Regions from separate parts of the Agrobacterium tumefaciens genome, predicted to be linked through region 2. Evidence: predicted binding sites of a transcription regulator. Region 2 holds the regulator's gene; the other holds the start of a gene.
What was found. The regulator PhoB, encoded in region 2, activates phosphate uptake and scavenging genes when phosphate is short. The targets are predictions, from matches to a motif close to TGTCATNNANCTGTCAT.
Positions count from the first base shown of each region.

Region 1: a site for PhoB is predicted at 8,865-8,881, ahead of CFBP6623_RS22750 (PhoX family protein). Genes of this name have one in related genera too.

Region 1 is NZ_CP039904.1:1,625,764-1,641,223, forward strand. Features, by position in the region: gene CFBP6623_RS22705 (ABC transporter permease) at 1-42, shown strand, start outside; gene CFBP6623_RS22710 (ATP-binding cassette domain-containing protein) at 39-791, shown strand; gene CFBP6623_RS22715 (NnrS family protein) at 788-1,975, shown strand; gene napE (periplasmic nitrate reductase, NapE protein) at 2,174-2,359, shown strand; gene CFBP6623_RS22725 (ferredoxin-type protein NapF) at 2,367-2,867, shown strand; gene CFBP6623_RS22730 (chaperone NapD) at 2,860-3,147, shown strand; gene napA (periplasmic nitrate reductase subunit alpha) at 3,122-5,626, shown strand; gene CFBP6623_RS22740 (nitrate reductase cytochrome c-type subunit) at 5,596-6,087, shown strand; gene CFBP6623_RS22745 (cytochrome c3 family protein) at 6,090-6,785, shown strand; gene CFBP6623_RS22750 (PhoX family protein) at 6,891-8,804, opposite strand; gene CFBP6623_RS22755 (4'-phosphopantetheinyl transferase family protein) at 8,935-9,651, opposite strand; gene dhbA (2,3-dihydro-2,3-dihydroxybenzoate dehydrogenase) at 9,678-10,433, opposite strand; gene CFBP6623_RS22765 (isochorismatase) at 10,447-11,316, opposite strand; gene CFBP6623_RS22770 ((2,3-dihydroxybenzoyl)adenylate synthase) at 11,412-13,037, opposite strand; gene CFBP6623_RS22775 (isochorismate synthase) at 13,067-14,242, opposite strand; gene CFBP6623_RS22780 (amino acid adenylation domain-containing protein) at 14,324-15,460, shown strand, end outside.
Region 2 is NZ_CP039903.1:105,342-120,801, forward strand. Features, by position in the region: gene phoR (phosphate regulon sensor histidine kinase PhoR) at 1-89, shown strand, start outside; gene CFBP6623_RS00535 (substrate-binding domain-containing protein) at 285-1,319, shown strand; gene pstC (phosphate ABC transporter permease subunit PstC) at 1,591-3,075, shown strand; gene pstA (phosphate ABC transporter permease PstA) at 3,072-4,394, shown strand; gene pstB (phosphate ABC transporter ATP-binding protein PstB) at 4,409-5,224, shown strand; gene phoU (phosphate signaling complex protein PhoU) at 5,323-6,048, shown strand; gene phoB (phosphate regulon transcriptional regulator PhoB) at 6,079-6,762, shown strand; gene CFBP6623_RS00565 (GcrA family cell cycle regulator) at 7,150-7,683, opposite strand; gene CFBP6623_RS00575 (aspartate aminotransferase family protein) at 8,114-9,313, shown strand; gene argF (ornithine carbamoyltransferase) at 9,369-10,286, shown strand; gene CFBP6623_RS00585 (Hsp33 family molecular chaperone) at 10,530-11,519, shown strand; gene apaG (Co2+/Mg2+ efflux protein ApaG) at 11,571-11,963, opposite strand; gene CFBP6623_RS00595 (O-succinylhomoserine sulfhydrylase) at 12,205-13,389, opposite strand; SAM riboswitch at 13,433-13,511, opposite strand; gene CFBP6623_RS00600 (2'-deoxycytidine 5'-triphosphate deaminase) at 13,585-14,682, shown strand; tRNA gene CFBP6623_RS00605 (tRNA-Gly) at 14,740-14,813, shown strand; gene CFBP6623_RS27050 (Arm DNA-binding domain-containing protein) at 15,062-15,232, shown strand; gene CFBP6623_RS00615 (PAAR domain-containing protein) at 15,202-15,460, opposite strand, start outside.

The sequences.
Region 1 (15,460 bases), on a different replicon from region 2:
CGTTGGCGTGCCGCCGGACTGCCATGGGGTGTGAAACGATGAGCGACCATTTCGCCTTGAGTTTCGAACAGGTCGGTCACGCCTTTCTCGGCCGCAGCCTGTTCGAGAATTTCGATCTCCGCATCGCTCCGGGGGAAACCGTGGCGTTGCTCGGCCCCTCCGGCAGCGGCAAGACGACGATTTTGCAGATCGCGGCGGGTATCATCGATCCGGTTCGCGGTCGTGTGCGGCGCAATTACCGCCGGCAGGGTCTGGTGTTTCAGGAGCCGCGGTTGCTGCCTTGGATGACGTTGATCGACAATATCGCTTATGGTCTCGCTGCGGCGGGCATGCCGAAACGGCAACGGCGGGAGGCCGCTGGGCAGTTTGCCCTGGAAGTCGGTCTGGAGGAGACGGATTTTCAAAAATATCCGGTCGAGCTTTCCGGCGGCATGCGCCAGCGTGCCGGGGTGGCGCGGGCGCTCGCCGTGGAGCCGGATATGCTGTTTCTGGACGAACCCTTCAGCGCCGTGGATGTTGGCCTGCGCCGGCATTTGCAGGAGCTTCTGGTCGCCGCCGCGCGCAGGCGTGGTTTCTCCACGCTTCTCGTCACCCACGATCTTCATGAAGCGATGTTGGTGGCCGACAGGCTGATCGTGCTCTCTGGTGTCGATGGCGATGTCATTGCCGTACACACTCCGGCCGGTTCGCCGGGGCGGCGCATGGCGCGCGCGGTTTTCGACGAGGTGGAATTTCTGTCCGAAAGCCCGGCTTTCGCTGAATTGTTTTCGGCAAAGGAGCGGATGCGATGAGACAACCGCCGATCCTCTCCGAAGCCCTGCGGCTGTTTTTCCCTTTGGCCGCCCTGCATGGCGCGGTCTGGCCGTTCTTGTGGGTCGCCATCGGCGGCTACGCCCTGCCTTTCGCCGATGCCGTTCCGCCCTCGCAGTGGCATGCCCATGAAATGATTTTCGGCACCTATGGCATGGCGCTCGCCGGTTTTCTCGGTTCGGCAGTCCCTGAATGGACCGATACGAAAGCGGCATCGGGGCGCACGCTGCTTTGTCTCGCCGGCCTGTGGCTGCCGGGCCGGCTCATCGGTTTTGTGGGGGCCGATGCGTGGAGCCTGCTCGCAGGTTTTTTCGATCTGGCCTTTCTGCTCGCGCTCTCCGTCCTCATCGGCAAGGCGATGCTGGTGCGGCGAACGACGAAACATCTGGCGTTCCTCGTCTGGCTCATTCTGTTTGCGGTAATGGAGACGGGCGTGCGCTACGCCTGGTGGACCGGTGATCTGGAACTTGCAGCCCGCTGTCTGGAGGCGGCGCTGTGCATCTTCACCGTGCTGTTTTCGCTGTCGGCTGCGCGCATCAATGTGGTCGTCATCAATCTGGCGCTTGATCCGAGCGGCGAGACCACGCCTTACCGGCCACATCCCGGCCGCCAGCACATGGCGGGCGCCATGGTGACGCTATACATGGTGGCGAAACTCTTCTTTCCGGAAAGCGATGTCTGCGCCTGGCTGGCGCTTGCGGCCGGTGCGGCGTTTTTTGACCGGCTGGCCGAATGGTTCATCGGGCGTGCCGCCTTCAAGACCGAGGTTCTGCTGCTCGGTCTCGGCAATGCCTTTGCCGGTGCGGGTTTTCTGGCGCTCGGGGCGGTGCGGCTCGGTTTTTCCGTCACGCCCGCCGCTGGCCTGCACCTGTTGTCGGTGGGCGCGCTTGGCTGCGCCATCATGGCGGTGTTCATCATCGCCGGGCTACGACATACCGGACGCAACCTGACATATCTGCCGTGGCAGGCGCATGTGGCCGCCGCCTTGATGGTGGCGGCCGGGCTGATCCGCATAATGCCGGAATTCGATTTCGCAGCATTCCTGTCACCCTATCATCACGGCCTCAGTGCTATCCTGTGGGCGACAAGTTTCGGCGTCTGGCTTCAGGGCTTCCTGCCCTTCATGTGCGCGCCCGGTGTTGATGCAGCGGGAGCTTGTGGCTGAGGCGCAACCTGTTTCTCTCACCTTCGACGCTTTCGTATCTCCTGATTATTTTTTCGGCAAAAGCGCAATATGAAATCAGTGACTTAGGTCGACCCTATTGATGAATGTTATTTCTAATAAATAATCAATAAAATCAAGTGGTTGAATATTTCCGCCTTTTGGCCGATGATAACTCGAACAGAACAGGGAAACGCGAATATGCCCAAAATAGTCGCGCCTCTACATGCAGATGGAAAGCCGAGCCGGACGAGGGAGCTTATTACCTTCGCCGTCCTGGCCTTTGGGATCTGGCCTGTGCTGGCGGTCGGATTTGTCGGAGCCTATGGCTTCATCGTCTGGATGTTCCAGATCATTTACGGGCCGCCGGGACCACCCGGTCATTGAGGGTGAAATGACGATGGAAGTCTCTCTCAGCCGGCGTGACTTTCTGCGCGGCGGACAAAAACGGGAAACACGTATCTGTCCCCCCGGGGTCGCGTTGAGCGACCTCGCCGCCTGCAGCGGTTGCGCAAAATGTGTTGAAGCCTGTCCCACCGGCATCATCACCATGTCGGGTGGCTTACCTTCGGTCGATTTCTCGGCCGGGGAATGCACCTTTTGCGGCAAATGCGCAAAAGCCTGTCCCGAACCGGTTTTTACCGCCCCTGCGGCGCAGCGCTTCGATCATGTCATGGCAATTGGCGATGCGTGCCTCGCCTTCGGCAATGTTGATTGCCAGGCCTGTCGCGATGCGTGCCCGACCGAAGCCATTCGGTTTCGTCCCCGCCGCGGCGGCCCCTTCGTGCCCGAGCTTGTTGAGGATGCCTGCACCGGCTGCGGGGCCTGCGTGTCCGTCTGTCCGACGGGTGTGATCAAGATCAAGGAAACAGCCACGGAGATGCAATATGCCTGAAAATACAGGCCGGTATCATGTCTCAAGCGCTGTCGTGGCGGTGATGCCGCAGATGCGGGACGCCGTGTTCGCAACGCTTTTGACGCTCGACAATGTCGAGGTTCATGGCGAGGGCAATGGCAAGATCGTCATCGTCATAGACGGCACGAGCACCGGCATGCTGGGCGATACGCTCACTTATATTTCGACACTCGACGGTGTGATTGCCGCCAACATGGTTTTCGAACACGTCGACACAGAGGAGACAGGCGGCGATGAGCAGCGAACTGACGCGGCGTGATCTATTGAAGGCCCATGCCGCCGGCATTGCGGCGGCAACGGCGGGCATTGCGCTGCCGGCCGCCGCCCAGCCGGTGCCGGGCGGTGTTTCCGCATTGCAGATCAAATGGTCCAAGGCGCCCTGTCGTTTCTGCGGCACGGGCTGCGGCGTCATGGTTGGCGTCAAGGAAGGCAAGGTTGTCGCCACCCATGGTGACATGCAGGCGGAGGTCAATCGCGGCCTCAACTGCATCAAGGGCTATTTCCTGTCCAAGATCATGTACGGCAAGGACCGCCTGCAGACCCCGCTTCTGCGCAAGAGAAACGGCGTCTACGCCAAGGATGGCGAGTTCGAGCCGGTGAGCTGGGACGAGGCCTTCGATGTGATGGCCGCGCAGTGCAAGCGGGTGCTGAAAGAAAAGGGGCCGACCGCCGTCGGCATGTTCGGCTCGGGCCAGTGGACGATCTTTGAGGGCTACGCCGCGACCAAGCTGATGCGCGCCGGTTTCCGTTCCAACAATCTTGATCCTAATGCCCGCCACTGCATGGCGTCGGCTGCTTACGCCTTCATGCGCACCTTCGGCATGGACGAGCCGATGGGTTGTTACGATGATTTCGAACATGCCGATGCTTTCGTGCTCTGGGGTTCGAACATGGCGGAGATGCATCCGATCCTGTGGACGCGCATCGCCGACCGGCGGCTCGGCTTTGACCACGTGAAGGTGGCGGTGCTTTCGACCTTTACCCATCGCAGCATGGATCTGGCCGATGTTCCGATCATCTTCAAGCCAGGTACGGACCTCGTCATCCTCAATTATATCGCCAACCACATTATCAAGACCGGCCGCGTCAACGAAGACTTCGTGAGGAACCACACGAAATTCGTGCGCGGCGTCACCGATATCGGGTATGGCCTGCGGCCCGACAATCCGGTTGAGGTGAATGCCGCCAATTCCGCCGATCCGACCAAGACGGAAGCGATCGATTTCGAGACCTTCAAGGAATTCGTCTCCGAATACACGCTGGAAAAGACCGCCGCCATGACCGGGGTGGAAGCTGGTTTCCTGGAAGAATTGGCCGAGCTTTACGCCGACCCGAAACGCAAGGTCATGTCGCTGTGGACCATGGGGTTCAACCAGCATGTTCGCGGCGTCTGGGCCAACCAGATGGTCTACAACATCCATCTTCTGACCGGAAAGATCTCCGAACCGGGCAACAGCCCGTTCTCGCTCACCGGCCAGCCATCGGCCTGCGGTACGGCGCGTGAGGTGGGAACCTTCGCCCACCGCCTGCCAGCCGACATGACTGTGACCAACCCGGAACACCGCAAACATGCCGAAGAAATCTGGCGCATCCCGCACGGCGTCATCCCGGAAAAGCCGGGCTACCACGCCGTGCAGCAGGATCGCATGCTGCATGACGGCAAGCTGAATTTCTACTGGGTGCAGGTCAACAACAACGTTCAGGCCGGCCCCAACACCAAGAACGAGACCTATCTCGGTTATCGCAATCCCGAAAACTTCATCGTGGTCTCGGATGCCTATCCGACCATCACCGCCATGAGCGCCGACCTTATTCTGCCCGCCGCCATGTGGGTGGAGAAGGAAGGGGCCTACGGCAATGCCGAGCGGCGCACCCATGTCTGGCACCAGCTTGTCGAGGCGTCGGGTGAGGCGCGTTCCGACCTCTGGCAGCTGGTGGAATTCTCCAAGCGCTTCACCACCGACGAGGTGTGGCCGGTGGAACTGCTAGACGCCAATCCGGACTATCGCGGCAAGACGCTGTTTGAGGTTCTCTACAAGGATTGCGATGTCGGCAAATTCCCGCTGAGCGAAATCAATACGGATTATAAGAACCAGGAATCCACGGATTTTGGCTTCTACCTGCAAAAGGGTCTGTTCGAGGAATATGCCGCCTTCGGGCGTGGTCACGGCCACGATCTGGCGCCTTACGATGCCTATCACGAGGTGCGCGGCATGCGCTGGCCGGTGGTGGACGGCAAGGAAACGCTGTGGCGTTACCGCGAGGGTTACGACCCCTACGTCAAGCCGGGCGAAGGCGTGAAATTCTATGGCAACAAGGATGGCAAGGCGGTCATCATCGCCGTGCCTTACGAGCCGCCGGCGGAATCCCCGGATGAAGAATTCGATACCTGGCTGGTGACGGGCCGCGTGCTGGAGCATTGGCATTCCGGCTCCATGACCATGCGTGTGCCGGAACTCTACAAGGCCTTTCCTGGCGCCCGTTGTTTCATGAATGCCGCCGATGCGCGCAAGCGAGGGCTCAATCAGGGCGCTGAAATCCGCATCGTCTCGCGTCGCGGGGAAATCCGTTCGCGGGTGGAAACGCGCGGCCGCAACCGCATGCCGCCCGGCGTCATCTTCGTTCCCTGGTTCGACGCCAGCCAGCTCATCAACAAGGTCACGCTCGACGCAACCGATCCCATCTCCAAGCAGACGGATTTCAAGAAATGCGCAGTCAAGATAGAGCCAGTCGCATGATCAGGAAACACGGATGGATCGCCGCCACTCTTCTGGTCGTGGTGCTGGCGACGGGGGCCGTTGCGCAGATGGTGCCGGAATTGTCCGGCCCGCGCGGCGATGCCATGCGCACCGAACCCGCCAAACCCCTGCCGAAATGGGTGATCGACGATTTCAGGCGCATGCGCGCCTATCCCGAACAGCCGCCGGTCATTCCGCATTCGATCGACGGCTACCAGCTCTCGGTCAACGCCAATCGCTGTCTGTCCTGTCACAAGCGCGAATTCACGCAGGATTCCGGCGCGCCGATGATCAGCGTCACCCATTACATGACGCGGGAAGGCCAGATGCTGGCGGATGTTTCACCGCGCCGTTATTTCTGCACCGCCTGCCATGTGCCGCAGGCCGATACGCGGCCGCTCGTGCCCAACACCTTTCAGGACATGAGCGAGATGGGCGTCAAACCGGCGGGTAGCGAATGATGATCGCCCGTGTGAAAAAACTTCTCGCCTGGTTATGGGCGGTTCTGACCACCCCGGCCGGCACGCTCAGCCTTGCCTTTCTCACGCTTGGCGGCTTCGTCGGCGGGGTGATGTTCTGGGGCGCTTTCAACACCGCTCTCGAAATGACCAACAAGGAAGCCTTCTGCATTTCCTGCCACGAGATGCGCGCGAATGTTTATGAGGAACTGACGCGGACGGTGCATTTCTCCAACCGCTCCGGCGTGCGCGCTTCTTGCCCGGATTGCCATGTGCCGCATGAGTGGACGGACAAGATCGCCCGAAAGATGCAGGCTTCCAAGGAGGTCTGGGGCAAGATTTTCGGCACCATCGATACGCGCAAGAAGTTCCTCGACAAGCGGCTGGAGCTTGCCCAGCACGAATGGTCGCGCCTGAAGGCCAATGACAGCCTCGAATGCCGCAACTGTCATTCCTCCGCCGCCATGGACTTTACCAAGCAGACGCAGCGTGCCGCAGACATTCATTCCAAATATCTGCTGACGGGCAAGGCCACCTGCATCGATTGCCACAAGGGTATCGCCCATGAATTGCCGAATATGGAAGGCATCGATCCCGGCTGGAAAATGCCGCCAGCGCTCAACGATGAACCGGGACAGACGGCGTCCGCAGTCGATGACCTGCGCCGCGCCATGAGCGATGTGCACCGGAACGTTTTCTGATTTTCTTGATGGAATAAACGCCGTGTGTCCTTTGGGCGCACGGCGTTTTCAATGATGGAACCGGATCGTCGTTTTGCCGCGATCCGGTTCTCTTGTGCCTCTGCGTCAGCCGATCTGCGCGTTGTCGTCACGCTTGATGGCGATGACGGCCGAGCGCGGCAACTTGCCTTCGCCGTCCGGGAAGGGCGCGTCGGGGTGCTGGATGCCGACGAAGTGGGTGCGCTTGTCGCCGGACCATGTCTGGCCGGTGACTTCGGAACCCTTCGGTGCTGTCAGGAAGCGCTCGATACGGCCGGTGGCCGGGTCGCCCGCCAGCATCTGGTTGTTGCCCTGGCCGGCGAAGTTGCCTTCATTGCTGTCCTCGCCGTCGGTCTGGATCCAGAGCAGGCCGGTACTATCGAACATCATGCCGTCGGGCGAGTTGAACATGTTGCCTTCGTTGATGTTCGAAGAACCCGCAAATGCGTCCTTGTGAACGGAAGGGTTGCCGGCCATGCAGAACAGGTCCCACTTGAACTTGCCGTCGGCATGGTCGTCATTTTCCGGATACCAGCGCACGATCTGGCCGTATTCGTTCTTTTCGCGCGGGTTGGCGGCGTTGATCGCCATGGCGTCGCCGCCAGCATTGGCGCGCAGCTTGCCGTCCTTCATTTCGCCGCGGCGGCTGTTGTTGGTCAGCGCGCAATAGGCTTCGATGGCGACCGGGTTGATGGCGACCCATTCCGGGCGATCCATCGTCGTTGCGCCCACCTTGGAAGCGGCCTGACGGGTGAAGACGCAGATTTCATCGATCTTCATGCCGGTGGTCTCAGGCGTCAGCGCCAGCCATTCGCCGGCGCCGTCATCGGCGAACTTGGCGACGTAAAGCGTGCCTTCGTCGAGCAGCTTCGAGGTGTCGCCGCCCGGCACGTAAATGCCGTTGGAGACGAATTTGTAGAGGAATTCGCCACGCTCGTCGTCACCCATGTAAACGACGACGCGGCCGTCGCGGGCAATCACCACGGCGGCGTTTTCGTGCTTGATGCGGCCAAGCGCAGTGCGCTTGATCGGGGTGGAGGAGGCGTCCGAAGGATCGATCTCAACCACGTAGCCGGCGCGGCGCGGCTCGTTCGGGTTCTTGGCGACGTCGAAACGTGCGTCGAACTTCTCATAGGCATAACGCGTCTCGGCGACGATGCCGTAACGCTTGTAATCATCCGGCAGCTTGAAGGCGGCATCTGCGGTGCCGAAATAGCCGTTGAAGTTTTCCTCGCAGGTGAGGTAGGTGCCCCAGGGCGTGCGGCCGGCGCCGCAATTGTTGAAGGTCCCGAGACAGTTGATACCATCAGGGTCGGCGGCGGTCTTGACGAGATCGGAGCCTGCGGCCGGGCCGGAAAGCTTCATCGGCGTGTTGTGATGGATACGGCGGTTGAACGGGCTGTCGAGAACGATTTCCCAGCCTTCGTTGCCTTCCGCGACTTCCATGACGGTGACGCCCTGCATGTTCTGCAGGATCTTCACGTCGTCGGCCGTCTTCGGGTTGCCCTTGTCAGTGTGCGGCAGGTTGATTTCCGGGTTTACGTATTCATGGTTGACGGCGATCAGCTGATGAGCGCCCACCATGAAGAGTTCCATGCCGTCGGTGTTTTCACCGAAGACCTTGTCGGAATTCTCAACGCTCACGCCCTTGGCGGGGTCGAGATCGGGAACGTTGGAGAACAGCGGCTGACCCCATTTGGCAACCGGCTTCCAGCTATAACCTTCCGGCACATGGATGGTGTGGTCGGTTGCGGCGGCCACCGGCTTGAAGGGGAAGCGGCCGGCGGCTGCTTCCTGCGCTTCGGCCGAAGTGCTTGCCATCAGGTTGCCGAGCGTGCCCATGGCAGCTGCGGCCGAGCCGAAGGCCAGCACACCGCCGAGGAAACCGCGGCGGGAAATCGCGGTTTCGACCACGCGGTCGAAATCGGTTTCGGCCGGCGGCGGGTTTTGCAGTTCGTCCCATTCGTCCCAGGACAGCTTGCTCGTATCGATGTCGGTCATGTCGTGTCTCCACCGTTTGCATGTTTGGAATCATTCCAACAAGCTGCGTACCGTTTGAGTATTTCACACGGATGACGGGAGGAGCGGCTTTAAATATGAGTTTATGAGAACAGAATCTGTGCTTTTTCCCTCATTGCGGGAGGAGGATACGGGTGAGCAGGAGGCCTTCGAAATGGCCAAAGCGGAAGGAAATCTCCGTTCCCTCAAGCCAATCGCCGCTCAGGTCGGCGGTCAGGCGAAGCGACCCTGAGCCATCCGCATCGTAAGCGGATAATTCGGCCGCCTCGAAAAAGAAAAGCCGCTTTACCGTCGGATAAAGCGCCTTGAACAGGCTCTCCTTGGCCGAAAAAATAAGCCCGGTCATGAACGGGTCGACAATGTTGCCGAGGCTGTGAAGCTCATGCGCCGTCAAGGCCTGCGAAGCGATGTCGCGGGCTTCCTCTTCGGTCAGGCGTTTCTCGATATCGATGCCGATGCCGAGAAACCTGCTGCCGGAGCCGGCAAGGGCGATTGCCCGATCACTGCTATGAGAAATCGCGCCGACTACGCCTTCGGGCCAGATCGGCGCTCGGTCCTCTCCCATTCCGGGAAAGAATGCGTGGCCGGTAAGGCGGCGTATGGCTTCCGCCGCACATTTGCGTCCCGCCAAAAACTCCGCCTTGCGTTTCGGCACTGCCCGTAGCAGCTGCGCGGGCAGGGCAGGGGTGATGTTGGCACCGGTTTCGTGGTGGGGGCTGTAACGAAGGGTGAGGCAATGGCAATCGCTGCTGTCATCCGGCCATGGCCAGACGGCTTCCGGTGGGTCGCCGGAAACAGTCTCGCGATGCAATGCCGGCACGATCGCCATATCTGTCCCTCGTTCGGCCGGCCGGATCAGGCTGCGAGCGTTGCGCCGCCGTCGACCACGATCTGCTGCATCGTCACGTGGCCAGCCTGATCGGAGGCGAGAAACAGCACCGTGTCGGCTATATCATCCGGTCTTGCAATCTTGCCAAGCGGAATGCCGAGCTTGAACTGCTCCGGCAGGCCGGCGACGAGCCGTTCCTTGCCTGTGGGATCGCTCAACATACCGGCCAGCATCGGCGTATCGGTGGAGCCGGGCGAGACAACGTTGCAGCGCACGCCATAGGGCGCAAGCTCAAGGGCGGCGCAATGGCTGAGGCTGACCAGCGCCGCCTTGGAGGCGCAATAAGCCATCATGCCGATGCGCGGCACCACGGCGGCGTTGGAGCCGACGTTGACGATCGCGCCACGCCGCTGCCGTTTGAAGACGCCGCTCCATTGTCGCAGCAGATAGAACGGCCCCGCGGCATTGACATCCATGCAGGCTTTCCAGTCTTCCGGCGTCAGGCTTTCGCTGTCGCCAAGACGCAAAATGCCTGCGGCGTTGACGAGGATATCAAGGCCGCCCCATTCGCTTTCAATTGCCTTGCATACTCTCTCCACCGCCGCAGCGTCGGTGATATCGAGCGCTATCTGGCGGAAGGGTGCTTCCGTTGTGCCGGCCAGAAGGTCGAGGCCGATGACTTCGGCCCCTTCCTCGATGAAACGTTCGGCGATGCGGTGGCCAATGCCCTGGGCCGTGCCTGTCACCAGCACACGCCGCCCGGTAAATCTCTGTTGCGTCATCTTGTCCGTCCGCTCAGGCTGCGAGCCGCTTTTCTTCGATCAGTGCCCACCAGGCGGAAAGTGTGGGTACACGCGCTAGCTCATCGAAACCGACGGTGACGCCGCGTTCCTTCAACTCGCCGGCAAGCTTCATGACCTGCAGCGAATCCAGCCCGTAGAAGATGAGGTTCTCGTCGGGGTCGATGTCACTTTCATCCTCAACCATCTGCAGGACGCGGGCTTTCAGCCATTCGCGGGTGCCGGTGGCCTGCTCGGTACCGGTCAGGCTTGCGGTGTCGATCACCACGCCGCAACGCGTCGCCACATATTGCAGCGCCATGCGGTGTTCGGCTTCGGAAAAATCGGCGACGCCGTCACCGATCATGAAGGGTTGAATATCCTTCATGAAGGCTTCCACCGCCGTCATCATGCAGCCGATATGGGCGTAAACACCGCCGACGATGATCTGGTCGCGGCCCCAGCCTTTCATGCGTTCGGCAAGATCGGAACGCTGGAAGGCGCTGTAGCGCCACTTGGTCAGCACCACGTCGTCAGGCGTTGGCGCCAGCTTGTCCACCACCTTCTGCAATTCCGGATCAACGACGGTGAGACCCGGTCCCCACATGTCGTTCAGCAGCGCCCGGTCGCCCGGCGGCTGGTTGTGCGGCTGGGCGGTATAGATGACCGGCACGCCGTTCTGCACCGCCCATGCCTTTACCTTGGCGAGATTGTCGATGAGGGTCGTCATCAGCTTGCCGTCGGCCTCGTAGAACCGAAGGAAATAACGCTGCATGTCGTGAATGAGCAGCACGGCGCGCTTGGCGTCGGGCTGCCATTTTGTCTTGTTGGCCGGAAAGCTGGCGGCAACCGGCATCGGATAGTCGGAAATGGTGGGGATTGTCATGATGACCTCGGTTTTGTGCTGCGCCGGCTCGGGCGGCGCGTAATCTTTGGAGTTTGGGACGCCCTTTAGAGCGTCCCTTCGATTGGCGTTGCCTGTCAGGCGCTGATGGCGACGGGGGTTGTCAACAAATCGCGCAGGCGCTTCTTGTCGATCTTGCCGACGGCGGTGAGCGGCATCGCGTCGATGAAACGCACCCGGTCCGGCAACTTGTAATCCGCGACGCCGAGACCGGCGAGATGCTGGCGGATGGCCGGCGCTTTCAGCGCGGGATTGCGGGAGACGACGAAGACGCAGCTTTTCTCACCGAGAAGTTCGTCCTGCATCGCCACCAGTGCGGCATGCGTCACATCAGGATGCCGCAGGATCAGGTTTTCCACCTCCTCCGAAGCGACCTTTTCGCCGCCGCGGTTGATCTGGTCCTTCACCCGGCCGACGACCCGCAGATAGCCTTCGGGCGTGCGCTGCACGACATCGCCGGAATAATAGAAGCCATCCTTGTCGAAGACACGGGCACTGTGTTCGGGCGCGCGATAATAGCCCCGGAACGTATAGGGGCCACGGGTCGCCAGCATGCCGGCCTCGCCCTCGGGCACATCATTGCCATCCTCATCGACGATGCGGATTTCGTCGTCCGGGCTGATTGGCCTCCCTTGCGTGGTAAACACGATATGGTCGGGGTCACCGAAGCGGGTGTAGTTCACCAGACCTTCCGCCATGCCGAAGACCTGTTGCAGCGCGCAACCGAGCACTTCCGGCACCTGGCGGGCAAGAGCTTCGGCGAAGCTTGCGCCGCCAACCTGGAGGAGCTTGAGGGATTTCAGCCTTTGGCGATGTGCGGGGGCTGCCTGCAACCACAACGCCACGGCCGGCGGTACCAGCGGCACCATGTCGATGCCGTGTTTTTCGATGAGATCGAAGCAGGCGAGCGGCTCCGGATTGGCGGCCATGACCACAGTGCCGCCGGCGTGAAAGACACCGAGCGCACCGGGTGAACTCATCGGGTAATTATGCGCCACCGGAATGGCGCAAAGAAAACGGGTCTGCGGCGAGAGTTCGCAAATCTCCGCGCTGGCCCGTGCGCTGTAATCATAGTCGTTATGCGTCCGGGGGATCAATTTTGGCGTTCCGGTGCTGCCGCCGGAGAGCTGGAACAGAGCCACCTCGTCCGCCGCCGAAGGGGCGTAGGCGGGCGGATTTTCCGCAGGCGCGGCAAGCATCCGTTCAAGGCTGCGCTGCGGTTCCGTCGCGCCCAGCAACAGGGTCAGGGAAAGCTGTGGAGAGGAAGCCTTAAGCCCGTCCAGGAACGCGTCATTGGCAAAAAGCTCATGGCTGCGAGAGGCAATCACCAGTTTTGGCGCGATCTGTTCTGCATAGGAGGTCATTTCCAGCCGACGGTGGCTGAAGAGCGCGTTGACGGGTGCAACGCCGATTTTGATCAATGCAAAAAAGACGAGATAAAACTCGGCGATATTAGGCAATTGCACCAGCGCGGTATCGCCCTTGCCGATGCCTGCGGCCGCAAGATGGCCTGCGAGATTGGAGGATTGCCGGTCGAGTTCGGCATAGGTGAAGCGGCGATCACCGCAGATCAGCGCCGTTGCATCCGGCCGGTGTTGCACCTGTTCGGCGAGGATGCGGCTCAATGGCCTGTCGATCCAATAGCCGCGCTCGCGGTATCGGCGCGCCAGATCGTCGGGCCAGCGTGAAAATTCGATTGTCATGGTTTGTCCCCGGGAAAGTTCGGTCGTGCTCAGGCGGAGAGACCGCAGGCATTCAGCATGGTTTTGAGCTTGGTCTGCACCTCGGCCCATTCGGATTCGGGTTCCGAGGCCTCCACGATGCCGGCGCCGGCGAAAAGCCGCACGGTCTGGCGCTGCACGGTGCCGCAGCGGATTGTCACTACCCATTCGCCGTTACCTTGGGCATCCGTCCAGCCCACCATGCCGGTGAACAGGCCACGCTCGAAGGGTTCGACGAAACGGATGAGGCGATGGGCGCGCTCGGTCGGGAAACCGCAAACGGCCGGTGTCGGGTGCAGCAGGCACGCCAGTTGCAGCGCGTTGGTCTCGGGATCGGCGAGGCGGCCTTCGATGCGCGTCGAAAGATGCCAGAGCGCGGCCGTATTGATGAGGGAGGGTTTTTCCGGAACGTCGAGTTCCGCGCAGCATGGCGAAAGCAGCGAGCGGATATCCTCGATCACCAGGCTATGCTCATAATGGTCTTTTTCCGATGCCGAAAGCCGGTCCGCATTGGCCTTGTCCGCCACCGGGTCGGTCATGCGTTTTGCCGATCCGGCCAAGGGGTTCGAGATGATCTTCTCACCCTGCTTGCGGATAAGCAGTTCCGGGCTGACGCCGATCAGGTCGCCGCCATCCGGAAGCGGAATACGGAACTGGTAACCCTCGCGATTCTGCTTGGCGAGGCTGGCCAGCAATCTCTCGACATTGACCTCGGAGGCGAAGGTCAGTTCACGCATGACGGAAAGCACCGCCTTGCGCACTTCGGAATGGCGGAAATTGAGAATGGCATGCTCGACGGCATGTTTGAAACCAGCCTCGTCCGGCAGGCTGTTCTGGCCGACAAGCGCCGGCATGGCCGAATCAGTGGCAACCGGAACCGCGTCGCGCGGACTCCACTCATAGTTGTTGGGGATGTAAAGGCATGATGGTTCGCTGACATCGAAGGGGATTGCGCCGATGGCGATCGGATTGTCCTGTCCGGCCCGGCGTGCCCGTTCAAAAGCGCCTTTAATCGCCTGCTGCAAAGGGCTTTCCATGTCTTCGCCACCGCGGGCTGGAAGGGTTATCCTTTCGCGAATCCCTTCGGCCCGCAATTGCCCCGTGCCGGAGGTGAATAAAAATTCTCTATTAAAATCAGTAATTTCGTCGGATTCGACGTCATTCGTCCTGAGTGCTCCCGTTTTCATGGGATGCCTCCTGTTCGAGTGGTTGACGATGGCATATACTTGATTATGATAATCATGTTTTGTCAATCGGTGCAAACTCACATGCTAAATTTAACCCCGATGCAGGTGGCCTATTGGGTCGGACGCGAGGCGGATGGGATACTCGGAAAAGTTACGCCCCATCTTTATCTTGAGTTCGAGGGGCGGGCGTTTGACGTGGAAAGACTGGCTGTTGCGGTCGAAAGGCTTTGCCGGCGTCACCCCACGCTGAGCCTCAGGATCGATGCGGAAGGGCGTCAATCCGTCGATCCTGCCGGCAGGCCGCTCCGCCTTGATGTAGAGGATCTGACCGCGCTCGATTCGGAGGCGCTTGTGCACCGGCTCGAGGCAAAACGGCGGGATTGGAGCCATCGACAAACCGATCTGCGCAATGACTCACCCGCCGCGATCTCGCTCAGCCTGTTACCGCAGGGACGCAGCCGGCTGCATGTGGACACCGACATGCTGGCGATCGATCCGGCCAGCGTCCGGATCGTGATGGAGGACCTTGCCCGGCTTTACGAAGAGGGTGAAGGAAAAGACGAAGCCACGCTATCGGGAGAGGTGACGCCATCCTTTTTCGACTGGGCGAAGCAGCTTGCCTCCGATCCGCACCAGAGGACCCTGCGTGAAAGGGACCGGTCGTGGTGGCGGCAACATATTGCGGATATTCCTGATGCGCCGCCGCTGCCATTTTTTCCCAATGACGCTACGCGTGTCGTTCACACGGATCGCTTTGCCACCATGCTTTCAGCGGCCGAACGAGGCAGTCTGGAACAGGCGGCGCGGCGTTGCTCGGTGACGACATCGGCCCTGTTGCTCGGTATTTTCGCCGTGGCGCTGTCGCAGGCGACACAGGCACAAAAGTTCAGGCTCTCCGTCCCGGCTTTCTGGCGCACGCCGCTGGTGGAAGGGGTCGATGGCATCGTCGGCGAATTTTCCAATGTGCTGGTGCTCGGCATCGATATCAGGCCGGATGAAAGCCTCGAAGCGCTGCTCCGACGGCTGTTCAACGGGATGAACGACCGTCTTGCCCATCAATCCTATCCGGGCGTCAGCGTCATGCGTGACCTATCCCGTCTGCGCGGTAGTTTGCAGAACTCGCCAGTCGTCTTTACCGCCGGTGTCGATCTGGCGGGAGGAGAGCTGTTTTCGGAGAAGGTTGGGCGGGTATTCGGTCAGATGGTCCACACCGTCTCG
Region 2 (15,460 bases):
TTGTCAAGCACATCCTCACCCGCCACCGTGCCCGCCTCATCATCAAATCGGAATTGGGCAACGGTACGGACTTCACGGTCAGATTCTGACATAAAATATCTATCTGCTTTTACTGTCGTAAAATTTTATAAATTAAATCAATAATTTAGGTTGTCACAAATCTTTCACTGAAGTGACATAAAAGGATGTGGCTACGGTGGTTAAGAAAAGGTCGCCGAGCGCATGCTTTGAGCGAGTGCCGCTATCGGCCGCGTCCACAAACAAGCCCACGACGGGAGAGACAAATGAACATCCTTAAATTTTCCGCAGCAGCTCTGGTGGCTTCTGTCGCCTTCGCTGGCGCCGCCGCTGCTCGCGACCAGATCCAGGTTGCCGGTTCTTCCACGGTTCTGCCCTATGCCAAGATCGTTGCTGAAACCTTCGCCGAAACCTTCCCGAACTTCAAGGCTCCGGTTGTTGAGTCCGGCGGCACGGGCGGTGGTCTGAAGGCGTTCTGCTCCGGCGTTGGTGAAGGCACCATCGACATCGCCAACGCTTCGCGCGCAATCAAGAGCGACGAACTGGCCGCCTGTAAGGCTGCCGGCGTTGCCGACGTTCAGGAAGTGAAGATCGGTTACGACGGTATCGTCTTCGCAATGGACGCTTCCAACAAGGACATCAAGCTCGAGCCGAAGGATCTTTACCTCGCTCTCGCCGCTGAAATCGTCAAGGACGGCAAGCTCGTTGCCAACCCCAACAAGAAGTGGTCGGAAGTCAACAAGGAACTGCCTGATGTAGCGATTGCCGCTTACATCCCGGGTTCCAAGCACGGCACCCGCGAAGTCTTCGAAGAGAAGATCATGGCTGACGGCTGCAAGGAAGCCGGCGCTACCGACGCCATCAAGAAGATCGTCACCGATGCCAAGCAGGCAGCTGCAAAGTGCATCGCTGTCCGTAAGGATGGCGCCGCGGTCGACATCGACGGCGACTACACCGAAACGCTGGCCCGCATCGACGCCAACAAGACCGGCCTCGGCGTCTTCGGCCTCGCTTTCTATGAAAACAATGCTGACCGTCTGAAGGTTGCCACTGTTTCTGGCGTTGTTCCGTCCACCGAAACCGTTGCCAGCGGCAAGTACCCGGTTTCCCGTCCGCTGTTCTTCTACGTGAAGAAGGCTCACCTGGGCGTTATCCCGGGCCTCAAGGAATATGTCGAGTTCTTCGTTTCTGACGACATGATCGGCCCTGATTCCCCGCTCGCCAACTACGGCCTGGTTGCCGCTCCGGACAAGGAGCGCGAAGAAATCCGCGCCAAGTTCGCAGCCGGCGCTTCCATGTAATAAAGATGAGGGGCGCGGCCTGCCGCGCCCCTTGTTCCGCCCGGTGCCTCTCCGCTTCGGCGATTGTCTCCGGTTGACAGTTCCGATCCATCGCCATCCACATAATTGTTTATGGATTACAGATGGATAGGTTGTATCAACCTTGACGCTTGCCAGACTTTGATACAGTCAAAAGGCAGGCATCTCTGGATGGTCCAGCGGTCTCGTTTTGATGACTTTTTGATTTGCCCGATATCGCACCGTGCTCTTGAGGCACGCCGAGGGAATTCTAATGAACACATCGATCCTTTTGCTGATACTGGCGCTGATCGGCATCGGCAGTTATCTGCTCGGCAGCCGCCGCGCCATTGCTCTGTCTGGCGGGCGCCCCGCCAGCATGCATTCCCGTGCCGGTTATCACGGCTCCTACGCGGTCGTCTGGGCGGTGTTGCCCGCGGCGTTCATTCTCTGTGTCTGGCTCGTTATCAGCCCGCTGGTCGTCACTTCTGCCGTGCGCGGCAATTTTCCCGAAGATGTGCGCGCCCAGTCCGAGGCGCAGCAAAGCCTGACCTATGGCATGGTGAGCTCCATCGCCCGAGGTCTTCAGCGCCTGACGGCGGAAGAAACTGCGCAGGCAGACGCGGATACAGCCGCGGTAAGGCCGCTTCTGGCATCGAAAGGCGTCGCGATCGCCGGCGATCCTGAGCGTTATATGGTCGATGCTGCCCAGACGCTGAACACGATGACCACTACAAGCCGCATCGCGATGATCGTCATCGTGCTGGCGGCCGCGTTCGCCGGCGCCGCTTATGCGCTGCGTTCGATCGCTCCGCGCTTTCGGGCCCGCAACAAGGTTGAAAGGGTCATTCTCGCATCCTTGCTTGTTGCCTCGTCCATCGCGATCTTGACGACCATCGGCATCGTCCTGTCGATGCTGACGGAAGCCATCCAGTTCTTCACCATGGTTCCGGCACACCAGTTCTTTTTCGGAACCGTGTGGGATCCGCGTTTTGCCGCCGCTGGGGCAACGGACTCCTCCGGCCAGTTCGGCCTCATCCCGCTGCTTGCCGGCACGCTCTATATCGGCTTCGTCGCCATGCTGGTCGCGGTCCCGGTCGGTCTGTTTTCGGCGATTTACATGTCGGAATACGCCTCGCCGCGCCTGCGTTCAGTGGCAAAGCCGCTGCTCGAGGTCCTCGCCGGTATTCCCACGATCGTCTATGGCTTCTTCGCGCTGACGACGGTGGGTCCTTTCCTGCGAGACATTTCCACGCAGATCAGCGGTCTCACAACCGGAAACTATGCCAATTTCATCCAGGCGCAGAGCGTCATTACCGCCGGCTTTGTGATGGGAATCATGCTCATTCCCTATGTCTCGTCACTGTCGGACGATATCATCACCGCTGTGCCGCGTTCGTTGCGCGACGGTTCTCTCGGTCTTGGTGCCACGCGCTCTGAAACCATCAAGAAGGTCATCGTTCCTGCCGCTCTTCCCGGCATCGTCGGCGCCGTGCTGATGACGGCGTCGCGTGCGATCGGCGAAACGATGATTGTGGTTCTCGCCGCCGGTGTTGCGGCCCGCCTGCAGATCAACCCGTTCGAACCGATGACCACGGTGACGGTCAAGATCGTCAGCCAGCTGACCGGCGACCTTGAATTCACCTCGCCGCAGACGCTTGTCGCCTTCGCGCTGGGCATCACGCTTTTCGCCATCACGCTTTGCCTGAATATCTACGCGCTTTACATCGTGCGCAAATACCGGGAGCAATATGAATGACCGACATCGTTTCTCCCACAGCCGGTGCTGCCGCCGGAAACAGCGCCACGCGCCGTGATATCGGCATCAAGCGCCGCTATGCCGCCGAACGCCGCTTCCGCGCCTATGGAATGGCAGCGATTTCCTTCGGCCTCATCTTCCTCTTCCTGCTGCTCTGGTCGGTCGTTTCCAAGGGTTACACCGCCTTCCAGCAGACGATGATCACGGTCCCGGTCGAGTTTTCCGAACTGATCATCGATCCGAAGAATGAGCGGGCCGCAAACCCCGCAAAGCTGATGACGGCCAATTATCCCGTTCTCGCCCGAGATGCGGTTGCCAAGGTTCTCGGCGTCGCGCCGACGGACCGCGCCGGTCTGCGCGCCGTCAACGTCATGATCTCCGACAGCGTCCGCACCCAGCTGCGCGACATCGTCGTCGCCGATCCTGCCGTCATCGGCACCACACGCAACGTCACGCTTCTCGCATCGGGCGATGTGGATAGTGCCTTCAAGGGCCAGGTCGATCTGACGGTGGATGAAGCCAACCGCCGTATCTCGAACCAGCAGCTCGGCTGGATGAATCAGCTCGCCGAAGGCGGCCAGCTCGGCAAACATTTCAACACCGGCATCTTCGTTAACGGCAATTCGAGCCGTCCGGAAGCGGCAGGTGTCGGTGTGGCGCTGATCGGTTCCTTCTATATGATGATGATCGTGCTGGTTCTGTCGCTGCCAATCGGTGTCGCAGCCTCCATCTATCTCGAGGAATTTGCTCCGAAGAACCGTTTGACGGATCTTATCGAGGTGAACATCAACAATCTCGCGGCTGTTCCCTCGATCGTTTACGGTCTGCTTGGCCTTTCCGTCTTCATCAACTTCATGGGCTTTCCGCGCTCGGCCTCTCTGGTCGGCGGCCTCGTCCTGACACTGATGACACTGCCGACGATCATCATTGCCACACGCGCCGCATTGAAGGCCGTGCCGCCGTCGATCCGTGCCGCAGCACTTGGTCTCGGCGCTTCGAAGATGCAGACGATCTTCCATCACGTTCTGCCGCTCGCCATGCCCGGCATTCTCACCGGCACCATCATCGGCCTTGCCCATGCGCTGGGTGAAACGGCGCCGCTGCTCTTGATCGGCATGGTGGCATTCGTTGCAAATTATCCGACAACGCCGATGGATCCGTCCACGGCTCTGCCGGTGCAGATTTACATGTGGGCGAACGAAGCGGAACGTGCCTTTGTCGAAAGGACATCCGGCGCTATCATCATCCTGCTTTTGTTCCTCATCGTCATGAATGTTGGCGCAATCCTGTTGCGTCGCCGCTTCGAACGGCGCTGGTAGAGGGAGATTGAGCAATGAACATGTTGTCGGAAGCAGCAGTTGAAAAGGCGCTGGACAAGAAAATGAATGAAGTTTCGTACAAGATGATCGGCAAGGACGTTTCGGTTTTTTACGGCGAAAAGCGTGCGCTTTACGACGTGAACCTCAATGTCCGCGAAAACACGGTCACTGCGCTCATCGGTCCGTCCGGTTGCGGTAAATCCACATTCCTGCGTACCTTGAATCGCATGAACGATACGATCGATGGCTGCCGGGTTACCGGCAAGATCACCCTCGACAGCGACGATATCTACGATCAGGCGATCGATGTCGTGGAATTGCGCGCCCGCGTCGGCATGGTGTTCCAGAAGCCGAACCCCTTCCCGAAGACGATTTACGAGAACATCTCCTACGGTCCGCGCATCCACGGTCTTGCCCGTAACAAGGCGGATATGGACCAGATCGTTGAACAGAGCCTGCAGAGGGCCGGCCTGTGGAACGAAGTGAAAGACCGCCTGCAGGAATCCGGTACCGGCCTTTCCGGTGGTCAGCAGCAGCGTCTGTGCATTGCGCGCGCGGTTGCCGTCAGCCCGGAAGTGATCCTGATGGATGAACCCTGCTCGGCGCTCGATCCGATCGCAACCGCCAAGGTCGAGGAACTGATCCACGAACTGCGCGCCAACTTTACGATCGTCATCGTCACGCACTCCATGCAGCAGGCAGCGCGTGTTTCCCAGCGTACGGCCATGTTCCATCTTGGTCATCTTGTCGAAGAAAACGAAACGGACAAGATGTTCACCAATCCGGACGACCAGCGTACGCAGGATTACATCATGGGCCGCTTCGGCTGATTTCCGGCCGGCGCTTTATCGAAACCGAACAAGACTGGTGCCTTTGCCGTGCCCCGTTGGCGTGCACGTGCATGAAGGCCAAGCCGGAGGATTAGACCATGACACAGACAACGACCCATTCGCATATTCTGTCCGCTTATGACGAGGAATTGAAGTTCCTGACGCGCCGCATCGCCGAAATGGGCGGTCTGGCCGAGCAGATGTGCGCCGACGCCGTGCGCGCATTGGTCAATTCCGACGCTGCGCTTGCGCAGAAGGTCATTTCCGACGACGCGATCCTCGACCATTCCGAGCGCGAGATCGGCGACAAGGCCATCGTCACCATCGCCAGACGGCAGCCTGTCGCGGCCGATCTTCGCGAAATCATCGGCACGCTGCGTATTGCCGGCGATCTCGAGCGCGTTGGCGATCTCGGCAAGAACACTGCCAAGCGCGTTATCGCGGTTGCCGGCACCGGCGTGCCGCGCAAGCTCGCCCGCGGTCTCGAACATCTGTCGGAACTGGCGCTGGTGCAGCTCAAGGAAGTACTCGACGTCTATTCCACGCGTTCTGCCGAGAAAGCCAACGCCATTCGTGAACGGGACGAAGAAATCGACGCCATGTACACGTCGCTCTTCCGTGAGCTTCTGACCTACATGATGGAAGATCCGCGCAACATCACCACCTGCACACATCTTCTGTTCTGCGCCAAGAACATCGAGCGTATCGGCGATCATGCGACGAATATCGCTGAGACAATCTATTACATGGCCACCGGCAGCCAGCCGGAGGGTGAGCGTCCGAAGGACGATAGTTCCAACACACTCGGTTCGGTGACCGAATAACAGACAGGCAGAAGCTTGCGGAGTTAGTATATGGTGCCCAAGATTGCAGTTGTGGAAGACGAGGAAGCGTTGAGCGTCCTGCTTCGTTACAATCTCGAGGCTGAGGGATACGACGTCGACACGATACCCCGTGGCGACGAGGCGGAAATCAGGCTGCAGGAACGTATTCCGGATCTTCTTATCCTGGACTGGATGTTGCCCGGTGTTTCCGGCATCGAACTGTGCCGGCGCTTGAGAATGCGGCCCGAAACCGAACGCCTGCCCATCATCATGCTGACAGCGCGCGGTGAAGAAAGCGAGCGGGTGCGCGGTCTTGCCACCGGCGCCGACGATTATGTCGTCAAGCCGTTCTCGACGCCGGAACTCATGGCCCGCGTCAAGGCCATGCTACGCCGGGCCCGCCCCGAGGTTCTTTCATCGGTGCTGAAATGCGGCGATATCGAACTCGATCGCGAAACCCACCGCGTTCACCGCAAGAGCCGCGAAGTGCGCCTCGGACCGACGGAATTTCGCCTGCTGGAATTCCTGATGACATCTCCGGGCCGGGTGTTCTCCCGCTCGCAGTTGCTGGACGGCGTCTGGGGTCACGATATCTACGTGGATGAGCGCACCGTTGACGTTCACGTAGGACGCCTGCGCAAGGCGCTCAATTTTTCGCACATGCAGGATGTCATCCGCACCGTTCGCGGTGCTGGATATTCGATGGAAGCCTGAGCTAAGCCGAACAGCAGCTTCAATCAGCACAACATCTGACCAAAATCAAAAGGCCCGACACCATTCCGGTTTCGGGCCTTTCGGTTTTGAACCTTTCCCAAACACGGCACCTTGACCTTTTGAATGGACAATCGGCGGCCTGTTCGCATGCGGATTGTGGGCTAGAGTATTTCCAGTAAAGCGGTTCTACGTCCGGAAAATGCGTAAAACAAAGAGATAGGGCACGTCCAAAGTTGCCGTTTAAACCGCACGTGCCTGGACCGGGCGGCGTGGAGGAAAGGCCGAACATGCCACCGGCGATTGTTTTCCGGAACCGGCCTGAATTTGTCATAAAAAAACGGGCCCGAAGGCCCGTAGTTTTTGAGTGCTGAATGCGTGCCGCAACACTCAAGCCTTACGGCGCTCACTGACCGGCTGGTAGGCGAGCTTCGCATGGAACTTGCAATAGGGTGAGGATTCCAGCGCTTCGCAACCGCAGAAGTGGAAATCGTCTTTCAAGGGATCACCGACCGGCCACTTGCAGGTGCGCTCGGTCAGTTCCGTCAGCGTCAAGCGACGGGAAATCGGCGTCACTACATTTCTGGAAGGAACGTAATCGAGAACCTGCGCGGTTTCGATATCGATCTCTTCATGAAGAGCCGTTGCTGCGTTCGAACGGCTCATGGTTCGGGCCGGTGCCGCGCTGACGCGTGCCGTGAAATTTGTCGCGCGCGGGGCAGGGGCCGCGGTGCGCTTGGGCGCGGAGCGTGCAGAAGTCACCGGTCCGCCGGCCTTGACGCGTCCCGGCAGATTGAGGCGGTGGACCTTGCCGATCACGGCATTACGGCTTACACCGCCCAGCTGCGCTGCTATCTGGCTGGCGCTCAGTCCTTCGGCCCACAATTTCTTGAGTTTCTCGACCCGCTCGTCTGTCCAGTTCATGCCGCTTCTCCGCTTGTCGCGTATCTTTCGGCAGAATCCCTCTCCGTCTCGCGGGCGCGCCGCGAGCGTGGTTTCTGCCGGATTTTAGGTGACTAGTTCCGCCGCAATGCAGTCTAGTAATTAGCGATTAACCTAGTGCCAGCCCGACTCCGTGGCAAGAGTCGCGGGAATCATCTGGAATCGATTTTCCGGTTTTCCCCAACTTGCTGGCGAGTTGAGTCTGAAAGGCAACACCTTGGGCCTCTTTCGGTGGCGCCTACTAGTGCTTGAGAAGCCCGGGAAACGCGGACTTTTGTTGACATCGGCAAACGAAGTGACAATAGTGCCCCTGCCGCCGCGAGGCGGCATTTTTGATTTTCAGGCGAGGGATAACCTCGCGAGCCTATTGACAACCTTATGACAGCGCATCCGCGCAAGGAGTGATACAGCCATGGCCGAAGCCGCCGCGCCATTGTTCGATACGTTTGCAAGAGCCCCGCTGCGCTTCGAGCGCGGTGAAGGCGTCTGGCTGTTCACGGAGAGCGGCGAACGATATCTGGATTTTGCAGCCGGTGTTGCGGTTAACTCGCTGGGCCACGCCCATCCGCACCTCGTGGAAGCAATCAAGGCGCAGGCCGAGAAGGTCTGGCACGTCTCGAACCTTTATGAAGTGCCCGGACAGGAAAAGCTCGCCAAGCGGCTGACGGAAGCAACTTTCGCGGACAAGGTGTTCTTCACCAATTCCGGTGCTGAAGCGCTGGAATGCGCCATCAAGACCACGCGCCGTTATCACTATTCAAAGGGCCACCCGGAAAAATTCCGCATCGTCACCTTCGAGGGCGCGTTCCATGGCCGCACGCTGGCAACAATCGCTGCCGGCGGCCAGCAGAAATATCTCGAGGGTTTCGGTCCCAAGGTCGAAGGTTTCGATCAGGTTCCTTTCGCTGATGTCGATGCCTTGAAGGCTGCCATCACGTCTGAGACGGCCGCGCTTTTGATCGAGCCTATCCAGGGCGAGGGCGGTATTCGTGCGCCGAGCAAGGAATTCCTGCAAATCCTGCGTGGATTGTGCGACGAGCACGGCCTTCTCCTGATTTTTGATGAAGTGCAGACGGGCGTCGGCCGCACGGGTAAGCTGTTTGCCTATGAGCAGACCGGCGTTGCGCCTGATATCATGGCGGTTGCCAAGGGTATCGGCGGCGGTTTCCCGCTTGGCGCATGCCTTGCAACAGCGGATGCCGCCTCCGGCATGACGGCCGGTGTGCATGGCACCACCTATGGCGGCAACCCCCTGGCAATGGCGGTCGGCAATGCGGTGCTGGATGTCGTTCTGGCCGACGGTTTTCTGGAAAAGGTTCGTGATGTCGCGCTGGTCTTCCGCCAGGGACTGGCATCGCTCAAGGACCGCTATCCTGATGTAATCGAGGAAATTCGTGGCGAAGGCCTGTTGATGGGCATCAAGGCGAAGGTTCCTTCGGGCGATCTGCTGCAGGCCATGCGCGCGGAGCACCTGCTCGGCGTTCCGGCAGGTGACAACGTCATCCGTCTCCTGCCGCCGCTCGTCACCACGGCGGAAGAGGCCCGCGAAGGGCTGGCGCGAGTGGAAGCGGCTGCCGCCTCCCTGACAGCGAAACAGGCGAAAATCGCCTGAAACCAATCAAGGGCGGGCCTCTTCCTGGAGGCTCGCGAGCATGGGACAGTTTGAAATGGCTTCACCAAAACATTTTCTAGACCTTTCGGCCGTTGGGTCGGAGGATTTGCGGACGATTCTTGATGATGCGCGGGCGCGCAAGATTGCCACCAAGGCCGGCACTGCGGAAAAGCCGTTAGCCGGCAAGATGCTGGCGATGATCTTTGAAAAGCCGTCCACCCGAACCCGCGTTTCCTTCGATGTCGGCATGCGTCAACTCGGCGGTGAGACCCTGTTCCTGTCGGGTACGGAAATGCAGCTCGGTCGTGCGGAAACGATCGGTGATACGGCCAAGGTTCTGTCGCGTTATGTCGACGCCATCATGATCCGCACCACGGATCATTCGCGCCTGCTTGAGCTTGCCGAACATGCAACCGTGCCTGTTATCAACGGCCTGACGGACGACACCCATCCCTGCCAGATCATGGCGGATATATTGACGTTCGAGGAACACCGCGGTCCGGTGAAAGGCAAGACCATTGCCTGGACGGGTGACGGCAATAACGTGTTGCACTCTTTCGTTGAGGGCTCGGCCCGCTTTGGTTATCGCATGAATATGGCGGTGCCCATGGGCTCTGAACCGCATGATAAGTTCCTGAACTGGGCGCGCAATAATGGCGGCGAGATCGCGCTATATCATGATGCCGACAAGGCGGTTGCCGGGGCAGATTGTATCGTTACCGACACCTGGGTATCGATGAACCAGGAACACAAGGCGCGCGGCCACAACATCTTCCAGCCCTATCAGGTGAATGAAGCACTGATGGCCAAGGCCGATAAGGACGCACTGTTCATGCACTGCCTGCCGGCGCATCGCGGCGAGGAAGTAACGGACGGCGTTATCGACGGGCCGCAATCGGTGGTCTTCGATGAGGCGGAAAACCGGCTCCACGCACAGAAGTCCGTCATTGCCTGGTGCATGGGCGTCATCTGACGAACATCGTCGGTTCCGACTGATGCCTGCCAGGTGCTTGAACTTGGCCGCATACATTACCATCTGTGGGACTTCGAAGAGGCTCGTCGGTTTTTTGCTGGCGGGCCATCATCAAGATTTGCACGATTTTCCCCGGAGGCGGTTTCGCTTCCCGGATCTCTGTGCGACAAGCGGAAAAAGCACATTCAAAAAGCCGGACTTTTGGACGGTAGCGGCGCAACGGCTGCGCCAGGGAGTTATGATATGGCAGATGTAACGGTTGAACTGGACGATCTCGTTCTTGCTGGCGACGACAAGGTCGTGCCCTTTCAGGTCGAAGGTCTGGATGTGCGCGGTCGCGCCGTACAGGTTGGGCCGCTGCTGAACGCCATCCTCGAACGGCACGACTATCCCACGGTTGTTGCCCGCCTGCTGGCGGAAGCGACCGTTCTGACGGCGCTGATCGGCACATCCCTGAAGTTCTCCGGCAAGCTTACGGTGCAGACCAAGGGTGACGGCCCGGTGGACCTTCTGGTCGCGGATTTCACCGCACCCGAGAGCATGCGCGCCTATGCCCGTTTTGACGAAGAACGACTGGCCGAGGCAATCGCAGCCGGCGCCACCTCGCCCGAACAGTTGCTGGGCACCGGTATTCTCGCTTTTACGATCGATCAGGGTATGGGCATGCAGCCCTATCAGGGCATCGTTCCGCTGGATGGCTCGTCGCTGGAAGAAATCGCCGGGGTTTATTTCCGCCAGTCTGAACAGCTTCCCACCCGCGTGCGCCTCGGCGTTGCCGAGTTCTTCGACCGTGACGGCGAAGGCAAGCCACGCCATGGCTGGCGTGCCGGCGGCGTGATCGCCCAGTTCCTGCCGCAGGCGCCGGAGCGTCTGCGCATGCGCGATCTCCACGGTGGTGATGGCGATGAAGGCGGTTACGAAACGGTGGAAGACGATGCCTGGACCGAGGCTGTAACGCTGCTGAATACGGTCGATACCGATGAATTGACCGACCCGCAGGTGCCGGTCGAACGTCTTCTGTATCGGCTTTTCCACGAGAGTGGTGTGCGCATTTATGATCCGCAGGCCATTTTCGATCGTTGCAGCTGTTCGCGTGACAAGATCAAGGGCGTTCTGTCCGGTTTCACCGCTGAAGAGATCAAGGCGAGTGAGGAAGACGGCGCAATTGCGGTGACGTGCGAATTCTGCTCTACCACCTATCGCTACGACATCAGCGAGTTTGAAAACGTCTGAGTAGAAAGCCGCGCTTTTAAAAGGCGCGGCTTCTCAACCGCCTTGTGAACCTCAGTTCAACACCCGCAAAAGCCCGGGTGAATCCAGCGAGAAGGCGGGTATGGTGACGTTGAACACCTCGCCCTTTTCGGTTTCCATTTCATAATGGCCGAACATCAGGCCTGAAGGTGTGTCCAGCGGGCAGCCGGAAGAGTACTCATAGCTGTCTCCGGGGTTCAGGTGTGGTTGCTCACCAACGACGCCTGGCCCGTAAACCTCATCCACCTGGCCGTTCTGATCGGTGATATGCCAATACCGGTTGACGAGTGTCACCGTCATATCAGAGTTGTTCGAGATCACGACTTTATAACCCCAGACGTAACGGTCGTCATCCGGGTCGGATTGTTCTTCGAGATAATACGGATCGACCGTTACCTCGATATCCCTTGTCAGAGCACGATACATACGCGCCACACCTCGATATTATGCCTGTTGCCATCATCCTACACTATAGGCTCTGGCTATCGTCAAGAAAATGAACGGCTTGACGGGCGGGAGCCACCTGTTGTCGCGCCGTTTTCCACCGTTAGGGATAACGATAAAGGTAAATATTAGTTGCCCGCCACAGGATTTTGCCCCTTGCGGAGCCGGCTGCGGCGCCACGGCCCAACGCAGGGTAGGGCCATGGCGCTTATGGATTGAATTCTCAGGCGGAAACGGCTGCCAGCCCCTTCGCCAGATCTTCCAGCAGGTCGTCCGTATCCTCGATACCGCAGGAAAGACGCAGAGTTCCGCCGGAAATGCCGAGTTCGGCGCGCGCCTCATCGGAAAGGTTCTTATGCGTCGTGGTTCCGGGGTGGGTGATAAGGCTCTTGGCATCGCCCAGATTGTTGGAAATCTTCACGATCTCCAGCGCGTTCTGCAACGCGAAAGCCGCGTCCTTGCCGCCCTTCAGTTCGAAAGCCACCAGCGTCGAACCGCCTGACATCTGCCGCGCGATAATATCGGCCTGCGGGTGATCGGCGCGACCGGGATAGATGACCTTGGCGACCTTGCCGCTACCGGCGAGGAAATCGGCGATCTTGCCGGCATTTTCCGTCTGCTGCTTGACGCGCAGCGGCAGGGTCTCGATGCCCTTCAGCAGCGTCCACGCGTTGAACGGCGACATGGCCGGACCGGTGTGGCGGAAATAGTCCTGCAGCTCTTCCTCGATCCATTTCTTGTCGGAAAGGATCACGCCGCCGAGGCAACGGCCCTGGCCATCAATATGTTTGGTCGCCGAATAAACTACGATATGGGCGCCGAGTTCGAGCGGCTTCTGGAAGAGTGGCGTCGCAAATACATTGTCGACCACGACCTTCGCGCCGATCTGGTTGGCAAGCTTTGCCACGCCGGCAATATCCACCACTTCGAGTGTCGGATTGGTCGGGCTTTCAAGGAAGAACAGCTTGGTATTCGGCTGGATCGCCTTTTCCCAGTTGCCGAGATCGCGTCCGTCGATCAGCGTGCATTCGATGCCGTATTTCGGAGCAAGCGTCTCAACCACCCAGCGGCAGGAGCCGAAAAGGGCGCGGGCAGCAACGATATGGTCGCCTGCACGCAGCTGGCACATGATGGCGGCGGTGACGGCCGCCATGCCGGAGGCAAGCGCCCGGGCGTCTTCGGCACCTTCCAGCAGGCACATGCGCTTTTCGAACATGTCATTGGTCGGGCTTGCATAACGGGCATAGATGAACCCGTCCGTTTCGCCCTTGAAGCGCGCTTCGGCGGCTTCGGAGTTTTCGTAGACGAAACCCTGGGTCAGATAGATCGCTTCAGACGTCTCACCATAGGGGGAGCGTAGCGTGCCGCCGTGAACGAGCTGGGTTGCCGGGCGCCATTTATTGCTCATGTGATCACCTTCAAAACAAAAAAACCGGTCGCAAAAGCAGACCGGTTCCAAGCACCCGGTCTTTTTAGCCACTTGTTTAACGTGGCTGCAAGCCGACCGGCCAAATCACCACGGGATAAGCTTGCCATACTGCCGTTATCGGCTTGCGTCAATGCTTTCCTTTTGGTTTTGTCGCCGTAAAAAGGAATGATGATCATGACGAGAACCACGGGCATTTTGGCGGATGGCGCTATCCGGGCGCTGTTTGCAGGCGGCAAGCTGAAGAGCGAGGCCGAGCTCGATGTTGACCAGGTGCAGCCCGCCAGCCTCGATTTGCGGCTGGGCTCAAAAGCCTATCGCGTTCGTGCCAGCTTCATGCCCGGCCCCGGAACCCGCGTCATCGACAAGCTCAATCGCTTCAGCCTGCACGAGGTTGACCTCTCTGAGGGCGCCGTGCTGGAAACCGGTTGCGTTTATATCGTTCCGCTGATGGAAAGCCTGGAACTGCCGGCGGAGATGTCGGCTTCGGCCAATCCCAAAAGCTCGACCGGTCGCCTTGATATTTTCACCCGCGTGATGACCGACAACGCGCAGGAATTCGACAAGATCCCGGCGGGATATACCGGCCCGCTTTATCTGGAAATCAGCCCGCGCACCTTCCCGGTGGTGGTTCGCCGCGGCTCGCGCCTGTCGCAGATCCGCTTCCGCATCGGCCATTCGCTGCTCAACGAAAGCGAGCTTTTGAAGCTGCACGAAACGGAAACGCTGGTTGCCAGCGAAACCCCCAACGTGACGGGCGGCGGCATCGCGCTTTCGATCGACCTCAAAGGTTTCGGCGATAATGGCCTGATCGGTTATCGCGGCAAACACCACACGGCTGTGGTGGATGTCGACAAGAAGGCCCAGCACGACGTTCTCGATTTCTGGGAGCCGCTTCATGCGCGCGGCCGCGCCGAGCTGATCCTTGATCCCGATGAGTTCTATATTCTCGTCTCACGCGAAGCCGTGCACGTACCGCCGCTTTACGCCGCCGAAATGACGCCTTTCGACCCGCTGGTGGGCGAATTCCGGGTCCACTACGCCGGCTTCTTCGACCCAGGCTTCGGCCATGCGCAGGCCGGCGGAACCGGCAGCCGCGCGGTGCTGGAAGTGCGCAGCCATGAGGTGCCCTTCATCCTCGAACACGGCCAGATCGTTGGCCGCTTGGTATATGAACACATGCTGCAGAAACCGGAAGGCCTCTACGGCACGGGTCTTGGATCCAATTATCAGGCTCAGGGCCTGAAACTCTCCAAGCATTTCCGCGTGGAATAATGAACCCGCCGGGCGCTTGACACCCGCTGCGAACTGTCCGATGTCTTTTTTCACGGTGCGGGTGTAGCTCAATGGTAGAGCAGCAGCTTCCCAAGCTGAATACGAGGGTTCGATTCCCTTCACCCGCTCCAGCGACCTTTCCAACAAGACCGATGACGTCCACGAAACGCTGAATTTTCAGCGTTTTTGCCTCACGCGTGCGTAAGGTCGTGCAACGGTATGCAGTGACATCCAGCAATTTTGTCGGTAAAAATTACGGTATTCATCAACGTGGCGGGAAGCCGATACCGTAAAATGGCCCTGACAGACATTCAGGTAGAACGCCAAAGCCGATAGCAAGCCGCGCAAGCTGTCTGATAAGAAGGGGCTTTACCTCTACATTTCGGTTGCCGGTGGCAAGTCCTGGCGGTTCGACTATGATTTTTTCGGTAAGCGAAAAACACTGACGATTGGGGTATACCCTAATGTTCGGCAATTCGGCGACCCGAACTTTTACTGGGCGCTGCGAGCATATCAGCTCTATTCAAAAGTTAGCCACGGAACACCTTGAACGAGCCTACCACCATGCGCGCAGCTGTCGCCTAGGCGGGATATCTGTTTCCCATTAATACTTGCAACGGACGAGCCTGCGATGATCTTGTCATTAGTAGGCACGCCTGCGCACAGACATGTGTCACCAACTGTGGCGATTGGTACACCTTCGACGTTCACAAAACTCTGCTGCGTCGAATTTACCGGTCCCCCAATATGAGGTTTAGGACCGGGGTCGATCATAGGG